One region of the Dehalobacter sp. MCB1 genome, then DNA from elsewhere that is predicted to be linked to it. Evidence: predicted binding sites of a transcription regulator. Region 1 holds the regulator's gene; the other holds the start of a gene.
The links. Region 1 encodes NrdR, which represses ribonucleotide reductase genes. Its sites were predicted from a motif close to CACNANATNTNGTG; they were not measured.

Region 1 (4,437 bases):
ATGGCAGTAGCCACACTGGAAATTACAACCTCCAAAAAAGACCGTTGCTACGATATGTCCAGGATAATCGACAAGAGAGAAAGGTTCAATATCCATTAGCATCTGCGATCACCAATCCTTGTTCTGCTTTATACTAAATACCTGTACTCGTAAAAGTTTCTGCATAAAATAGATACGTTGTGACAACTTACCCTTATTTCGCTACCCCGTCAAACAGACTTGGCGTGACGCCCGTAACACGGTATTTTACGGTTTCTTGTTTCTCTTCCTGTTTGCCGGGATTCATGGCGGAGACCGGTCTATAGAAGCCGGTGACCCTCGTCATGACTAAGGTTTCCCTGCCGCACTCGGGACAGTTAAAATGTTCACCTTTGATATACTTGTGGTCCTCACAGATGCTGAAGGTTGGGGTCAGCGTGAAATACGGCAGCTGGAAGTTCTCAAACACCCTGCGTACGACGGCCTTGGCGACGGCAAGATCATCGAGACTTTCAGCCAGATAACCGTGAAGCACGGTCCCACCGGTATAAAGCGTCTGCAGCCCATCCTGAAGCTCGACGGCACGGAACAGGTCGCTGGTATAACCCACAGGCAGGTGGGTGGAGTTCGTGTAATAGGGTTCATTGTCACCAGCCGTAATGATATCGGGATAATGCTTTTTGTTGATTTTGGCCAGACGGTAGCTCGTACCTTCCGCGGGCGTTGCCTCAAGGTTATAGAGGTCTCCGTCTTGCTCCTGGAATTCCTGGATGCGGTCTCTCATATAGTTCAATGTTTCCTTGGCAAAATTCTGTCCGAAAACAGTGGTGATGTCATCGGCGTCCGAGGTAAAATTACGGATCGCTTCATTCATGCCGACCAGACCGATCGTCGAGAAGTGGTTCGTCCAGTACTTGCCAAATCGTTTTTTAATATCTCTCAGATAAAATTTGGTATAGGGATATAAGCCGTTGTCCGTCAGGATCTCCAGCGTTTTACGTTTGGTCTGCAACGAGGACCGGGCGATGTTCATGTGGTTATCAATCAATGTGATGAACTGATCCCAGTTGCCTTTAGCCAGATAGCCGTACAACGGCAGGTTCAGGGTTACAACGCCAATGCTTCCTGTGAGCGGATTGGCCCCGAACAGGCCACCGCCGCGTTTTCTGAGTTCCCTGTTGTCCAGACGCAGACGGCAGCACATGCTTCTGGCGTCCTCTGGATTCATATCGGAGTTAATAAAGTTCGCAAAATACGGGATTCCGTATTTATCGGTCATTTTGAAGATCGCTCTCGATACTTCACTGTTCCAGTCAAAGCCCTTCGTGATGTTATACGTCGGGATCGGGAAGCTAAAAATATTGCCGTCAGCGTCCCCTTCCAGCATGACCTCACAGAACGCCATATTGATGATATCCATTTCAGCTTGATATTCCCGGTACGGCGTATCCAGAAATTTGCCGTCAACCACAGCAGGTTCATCTTTAATGGCCGATTCGGCCGCCCGCACATCGAGCGTAATATTAAAGAATGGAGACTGGAAACCTACCCTGGTCGGGACATTGACATTGAAAATAAATTCCTGAATCCCCTGCTTGACTTGTTTATAATCAAGGTTATCTACTCTGACGAACGGAGCAAGATAGGTATCAAAGCTGGAGAGTGCCTGAGCACCGGCAGCTTCTCCCTGTAAGGTATAAACGAAATTAACGATCTGTCCGAGTGCGGAACGGAAGTGTTTGGCCGGTCTGGAGGTCGTCTTGCCTTCCGCGCCCCTAAAGCCCACCAAAAGCAGATCTTTGAGATCCCAACCGACGCAATATGGAGCAAGGTCTCCCATGTCATGATTATGTAAGGCACCGGAATCGTGCGCTTTGCCAACTTCAGCCGGAAGCAGGGACTGCCAAAAAGCATTAGTCGCTTTGCTGGTTACAAACCGGTTAAGCCCTTGAACCGAAAATCCCATATTGGAATTCTCTTTGATTTCCCAGGTTCCCAGCCCCAGGTAGTCGGAGAATAATTGATTGTTATCGTTTTTGGCACTTTCCTGATTGCGGATGATTTCATGCTGGAAGCGGTACCGGATATATGCTCTGGCGACATTGGTATTTCCTGTCTGCATCAGGACATCTTCGACTTTGTCCTGAATCTGCTCGATTTGGAAGCCTTCATTCTTGCTGTAAGCAGCTTCCAATTCTGAGAATACCCTGTCGGTAACGATCTTCGCCCAGTTCGTGACATTGGGGGTTTCGGTAGCGATAAAAGCCTTTTCTACCGCCTTGCGAATCTTTTCTTGATTAAAAATTTCTCTTCTTCCATCCCTTTTCACAACGTACATGGCTTAGTCCTCCTGCTCCCATATATATTTATTTGCATGGATATCCTGTCTTTATCGCAAGGATCTCAATTGGGGGACTGTTTTATTTGCGACGCTTTACCAGTCCGTTCAACTCCTCCATAAACTTCTGAATATCTTTGAACTGCCTGTAAACAGAAGCAAAGCGAATATACGCAATCTCATCTATTTCAAACAGTTTTTTCATGACGGCTTCGCCGACCAGTTCGCTCGGCACTTCGCGATCGTTGATATCACGCATTTCTCTTTCGATATCAGTGACCATTGTTTCCAGCTGCTCAGTGGACACGGGGCGTTTTTCACAGGCCTTGTTCAAACCCGATAACAGTTTGTGACGGGAAAAGGGCTCTCTTCTGCCATCCTTTTTCACGACAATCAGCTGAAAATCCTCGTAGCGCTCATACGTCGTAAAACGCTTTGTGCAGACATCGCATTCCCGTCTGCGTCGGATAGCAGTACCTTCCTCAATTTGTCTGGAATCCAACACCTTCGTGTCGTCGCTCTGGCAAAAAGGACAGCGCAATACCCTCATCCTTCCTATATCTTGTATACTCCTTATTTTATCAATACCATATATAGTAAGCAATCGCCTTTTATGGGCGTTTTTATGCATCTAAGGCCTTCTATATGGATAATTTTACGTTTTGCTTGCGATTTTAGTTCTTGAAGATTTTATGCAGAACATTACTTAAGTCCCAAATCATTGCAAAATAAATAAATCAAGACAAACACACTTCCGTCAAAAAAACATATCCTTTTATTGTAAATATATTCCATGATAACCATAAGGAGGAATCCCCATGAGTATTGGTCAACCCTCCTATCTTCTGCAAAAAGTTGCACCGATTGTACTGAGGGAACTTCAGCCATACATCGCCGGTAAAGTTGGCCCCCTCGTTGCTGAAAAGATTGGCATGCCCATTGCCAGGAAAGTCGGACTTCCACTTGCTAAAAGAATAGGTATTCCTGTAGCCCGTAAGACCGGTACCTTTTTGTTGAACCGGGTCGGCTATCCGCTTATTAACAAAGTCATTTTCAAAGGAAATTCCCCTTCATTTCTCTTGCCCGGAAATCCCCAGGCAAACAGTGGCACAGGAATAAAGACAATGATGACAGAAACAGGAAATGGTACTGGTACTGGAATAAGCACAGGTTCAGGTTCAGGTACAGTTACTAATACAAGTAAAGGTAGAAAAAGGACAAAAAGAACAGAAACCGGAATAGGACCTGAAGCAGGTGTGCGCACGAGAAAACAAATCAAAGCAGAAAAAAAGATTGAAAAGCAAAATAGACAGCGCCAAAAAACACGGAGAGGCTTGTTTAGTTTTGGTAAAAACCTTCAGTCTTTTCCAACTGGGATCCATCCGCAGAACCAAATTGTCCCCGGGCCGGTAGTTCCTTCTCCTAATCAGGAAGCACCGAGTACCTTCGCTCAGCCTGTTATTCAAAATCCAACTGTCCAAAATCCTTATGAACTATTTGATCAAAATCAGAATTATGCTTCAAGTCTATTTAATAGAAGAAGACAAAACTATGGTTTTTGAAAAATTTGAAATCCCGCCTCAGTCTCGAGACGGGATTTCATGCATCTATTAGCATCTATTACAGAGATCAACGGTTAATATTAAATATTTTAGCTTCGGGATGAGAAAAAACAACAGCGCTAACAGACGCTTCGGGGTCCATCATGAAATTCTCTGTCAGCGTTATCCCAATCTCCTCCGGTTTCAGCAGTCTGAATAGCTTGGCCTGTTCTTCCAGTGCAGGGTAGATCGGGTAACCCGGAGAAACCCGGATGCCGTTGTCAATCCCCCAGATTTTACGCATTTTTTCATGTATGATGTCAGCAAATGCTTCAGCCAGCTCCAGAGCCAGAACCTGAAGAAGAAAAGACTTCAGGTATTCACCCTTGTCCCGGTAATTCTCAGCCTTTTCTTTAATCCCCAGGCCGGTGGTCAGCGCGAACATTCCAAGATAATCATACGCCTGCTCCTGTCCAACATGCTTGTTCCGGGGGCGGACATAGTCAGCCAGACAAAGGCCATTGTCTTTTTGCTGACGCGGAAAGCTGAGTGCTTCAAGGACAGTATTCGAAGCTTTCA
Region 2 (4,437 bases), on a different contig from region 1:
CGTCTGTCTTTTGCCATCGTGTGATTCACCTCACCAAAATGATTTGTTACATGTAGTTTCTGAAATTTGTTTAAAAAAATACACAGTCATCAATGGAAAATGATGACTGTGTATTTTTTTAGAAGTCGTTATTTTACCCGCATTTGGAATATCCGCAGTGAATACAGACCATGCAGCCGCTTTCGTGATTTACGGGCATTCCGCATTCAGGGCAGGCATTGTCGATCGCGACGGTGGCCTGAGCTTTTTTAATGACAGCTTTTTCAGTTTTTTTCAAATCATCCGAAAGAATAGGTTCTTCCGTTTTATTGCGGTTGATAATTGCAGAATTACCGTTTACGCCGATATCCTTATACTTTTTGATTACCCGCGAAATTGCATCAGGGCACGAGGTGACGTTGACACCTTCTCTTCGGATACAGGCGGGGCAGCGAATTCCACGAATCTGCTCAATGATAGCATCAACAGAGATGCCCGAACGCATCGCAATTGAGATTAGACGTGAGGTTGCTTCGGATTGGGAGGAACAGCCGCCGGCTCTTCCCGTATTGGTAAACACTTCACAGATACTGGTTTCATCGGCGTTTACGCTAACATAGAGATTACCGCAGCCAATTTTAATCTTTTCAGTGACGCCGACAGTCACCGGTGGGCGGGGCCTCGGCTTAATGGTCGGCACCGGTGCAGATACGGTTAATTCAGATTCAGCGGTGGTCTCGGGTTTTGCAGTTGTCCCGGGTTCAGCCGTTGTTTTGGAATCAGCCGCCGGATTGGTAGTTTCTTTCGTTCCGGCAGAAAGAACCTGCTGCTCACGGCTGCCGTCCCGATAGACCGTAATACCTTTGCAGCCAAGCTCAAAGGCCAGGCGAAACGCTTCTGCAACATCTTTGCAGGTAGCTGAGTTCGCAAAGTTAATGGTTTTGGAAACCGCATTATCCGTATATTTTTGAAAAGCAGCCTGAATCCGGATATGCCATTCAGGAGAGATCTCCTGTGCAGTAACAAAGACCTTCTGTACCCATTCCGGGACTTCCGGCAAACCGGAGACGTTACCGCGTTCGGCAATTTTGGCCATAAGATCCTTTGAGTAAAAACCATACTTATGCGCATAATCTTCAAAAAGCGGATTGACTTCAATAAGAGCCGTACCGTCCATGACCGTTTTGGTATAGGCCACAGCAAAAAGTGGCTCTACGCCGCTGGAAGAACCGCAGATCATCGATATCGTCCCTGTCGGGGCAACCGTAGTCAGTGTAGCATTGCGTAATTCAATCTTGCCGTCATAAATGGAACCCTGATAATTAGGAAAGGTACCGCGTTCCTTGGCCAGTCGCTGGGACTCTATACGGGATTCGGTACGGATGAATTCCATAATCTTTTCGGCGAAGGCTGTGCCTTCTTCGGAAATATAGGATGTCTGCAGAAGAATCAGCAAATCTGCAAAACCCATTACACCCAGGCCAATTTTACGATTTCCTTTGACCATTTCTTCGATCACAGGAAGAGGATATTGGTTAACATCAATCACATCATCGAGAAAACGGGTTGCGAGTCTTGTGACGTAACCCAAACGCTCCCAGTCAATGACGGTCTTTCCGTCCTTTTCCGCCGTCATTAGTTTTAAATTAATGGAGCCAAGATTGCACGCTTCATTGGGGAGTAAGGGTTGTTCGCCACAGGGGTTGGTAGCCTCAATCACACCGACATGCGGCGTCGGATTATCTCGGTTCATTTGGTCAATAAAGATCATGCCCGGCTCGCCGTTCCGCCAAGCATGGTCCACAATTTTAGTGAAAACTTGTTTGGCAGGGAGCTTGCCTGCCGGCTTACCCGAATGGGGATCAATCAGATCATATTCGGTGTTATTTTCCACAGCTTTCATAAATGATTCCGTTACAGCAACCGAAATATTGAAATTGTTGATATCCCGGTTATCTTCTTTGCAGCTGATAAATTCTAGTATATCCGGGTGGTCGATCCGAAGAATGCCCATGTTGGCACCGCGTCTTGTTCCTCCTTGCTTGACAGCCTCCGTAGCGGCATTAAAAACTTTCATAAACGAAACAGGACCGGAAGCAACCCCGCCGGTGGAACGCACCATGCTGTTCTTCTGGCGCAGCCGGGAAAAGTTAAAGCCTGTTCCGCCACCTGACTTATGGATGATTGCTGCATGTTTCAGTGCATCAAATATATCCTCCATACTGTCCCCGACCGGCAAAACAAAGCAAGCACTTAACTGTCCAAGGTCACGCCCGGCGTTCATCAGTGTTGGTGAATTCGGCATAAACTCCAAATTAGCCATGACGGTGTAAAATTCTTTGGTCAAATCCTGAATTTCCTGCGGATTCTTACCATACTTTTCTTCAGCGCCGGCAATGACCGAAGCAACCCGGTAAAACATGGCTTCCGGCGTCTCACATTTTTGGTCATTTTCCTGCTTCAAATATCTCCGTTCCAGGACAACTCTGGCATTCGGCGAAAGATTGGCTTTGGGCCACTTTTTCCAGACTTCCGTATTGTTACGCAATGTTTATACCTCCAAAATTCATTCGGACGATAAATCCGGTTAGCAGACTACAAGTAGTACTATATCAAGTTTACAGATACTATATCTGGTAGTCAAGGGGGTAAAATGGAAAATTAATCATAAAAAATAAATAGGCTCCCAAAACAAAAACCCTCCCAGGTAAGATACCCGGAAGGGTCTGATAACAATTAAATTACCAGTTGTTTCTGGAGCGGGGTTGGTAGCAATCCCGGCAATAAACAGGTTTGTCACCAGTAGGTTGGAAAGGTACTGTGGTTTCTTTGCCACAAGCGGAACAAACAGCAGGAAACATTTCACGTTGAGGGCGTGAATAGCCACCATTTCTGCTCTGCGCTTTTCTTGCTGAACGGCATTCGGGGCAGCGGCCTGGTTCGTTCGTAAATCCTTTTTCAGCGTAGAATTCCTGCTCGGATGCAGAAAAAGTGAATTCACGGCCACAGTCTTTACAACTTAGTGTTTTGTCATTATACATAAATGACCTCCTAGATTTATTACCCGCCTCATTGGAAGTTGATTCGACATCTTCCCTGAGCCTGAGGCAGTCGAGAAGGTCTTCTAATCCCTCAAATATTAACGAGCAATACTTAGTATAACTAAAAAAATGCAAATTGTCAAAACAAAGTATAAAGTATTCTGCCTGATTTTTCAAACGTCTCAGTATCTTTTCTATTAATCTTTAAATTTTGTCCTATTAAGTCTCAATATCTTTTCAGGCATCTTCCTGCGTATTTTTTTTCTACTTTATTCATGGTATGATTTTGATCATGAATGTTACTAGCTAACAAGGGAGGCTGCAGATGTGGAGTGTATCTGGCTTATATGGGGATATATTATCCTGGTAAATATTTATGGTTTTACCGTTATAGGGTGGGATAAATATAAGGCCAAACGGGGAGGTCGACGGGTTCCTGAACGCCATTTCTTTCTTACAGGACTGATATTCGGTGCTCCCGGGATCTATCTGGCCATGCGTTTCTTTAGGCATAAAACTCAGCATAAGGCCTTTGTATACGGCATCCCTGTCCTGATCATATTGAATATATCTGTTATAGCTTACTTTCTGCAAAAATGTTAGAGAAAAAATTGTAGAGATTCCAAGGATAAACATTTTTTATCTAGAATTTCCCATAAGAATGAGGTATATTAAGATATAGTGACCAGCCGACCGGCTAACTGGAAAAAGTCCTTGTTAATAAGCAGTTGACATGTGAAAGATTGGGAGGCGGATGAAGATAAATACTGATAGTATTTCAAGGGCCAGAATACTGATTGTCGACGATAATTCCGTAAATATTTTGTTACTTGAAAAACTGTTAAAGATGTCGGGATACAGCAATATCATGTCCACCACTGATTCCAGGGAAACCCTATCCTTATATCGGGAGCATTATCCCGATCTGATTTTAATGGATTTAAGGATGCCTTATCTTGACGGATTTGAGGTCATGGAGCAGTTAAATGCAGTCAAAGAGGATGACTTCCTTCCCATTATTGCAATTACAGCCTACAACGATCAGGAACACAGACTGAAGGCATTGACGCTTGGCGCCAAAGATTTTATTGGCAAGCCTTTCGATTATGCTGAAGTTCTGATGCGAATCAAAAATATACTGGAAATACGTTTACTGAACAACGAAATCAAACAGAACAATCGCAGACTAGTCAATAAAGTCCAAGAGAGAACAAAAGAACTGGAAGATCTGCAGGTCGAACTGATCCACAGGCTGGCGAGAGCCGCAGAATTCCGGGACAGCGAGACAGGAAATCACATTGTGCGAATGAGCAAATACACGTATGAACTTGGCAAAGCCTATGGACTGCCGGAAAAAGACTGTGAACTAATGTTTCATGCCAGTACGCTGCATGATATCGGGAAAATTGGCATTCCC

Region 2: A7K50_RS09075 (vitamin B12-dependent ribonucleotide reductase) is a predicted target of NrdR. The motif match lies at 2,605-2,618, and genes of this name have one in related genera.

What each region holds. Positions count from the first base shown of each region.
Region 1 covers NZ_LXPC01000009.1:178,995-183,431, reverse strand. Annotated here, with positions in the region: gene A7K50_RS06370 (anaerobic ribonucleoside-triphosphate reductase activating protein) at 1-102, opposite strand, end outside; gene A7K50_RS06365 (ribonucleoside triphosphate reductase) at 194-2,317, opposite strand; gene nrdR (transcriptional regulator NrdR) at 2,400-2,858, opposite strand; gene A7K50_RS06355 (hypothetical protein) at 3,136-3,879, shown strand; gene metH (methionine synthase) at 3,947-4,437, opposite strand, start outside.
Region 2 covers NZ_LXPC01000012.1:269,932-274,368, forward strand. Annotated here, with positions in the region: gene A7K50_RS14195 (hypothetical protein) at 1-17, opposite strand, end outside; gene A7K50_RS09075 (vitamin B12-dependent ribonucleotide reductase) at 134-2,527, opposite strand; gene A7K50_RS09080 (zinc-ribbon domain containing protein) at 2,721-3,020, opposite strand; gene A7K50_RS09085 (DUF1294 domain-containing protein) at 3,348-3,623, shown strand; gene A7K50_RS09090 (HD domain-containing phosphohydrolase) at 3,775-4,437, shown strand, end outside.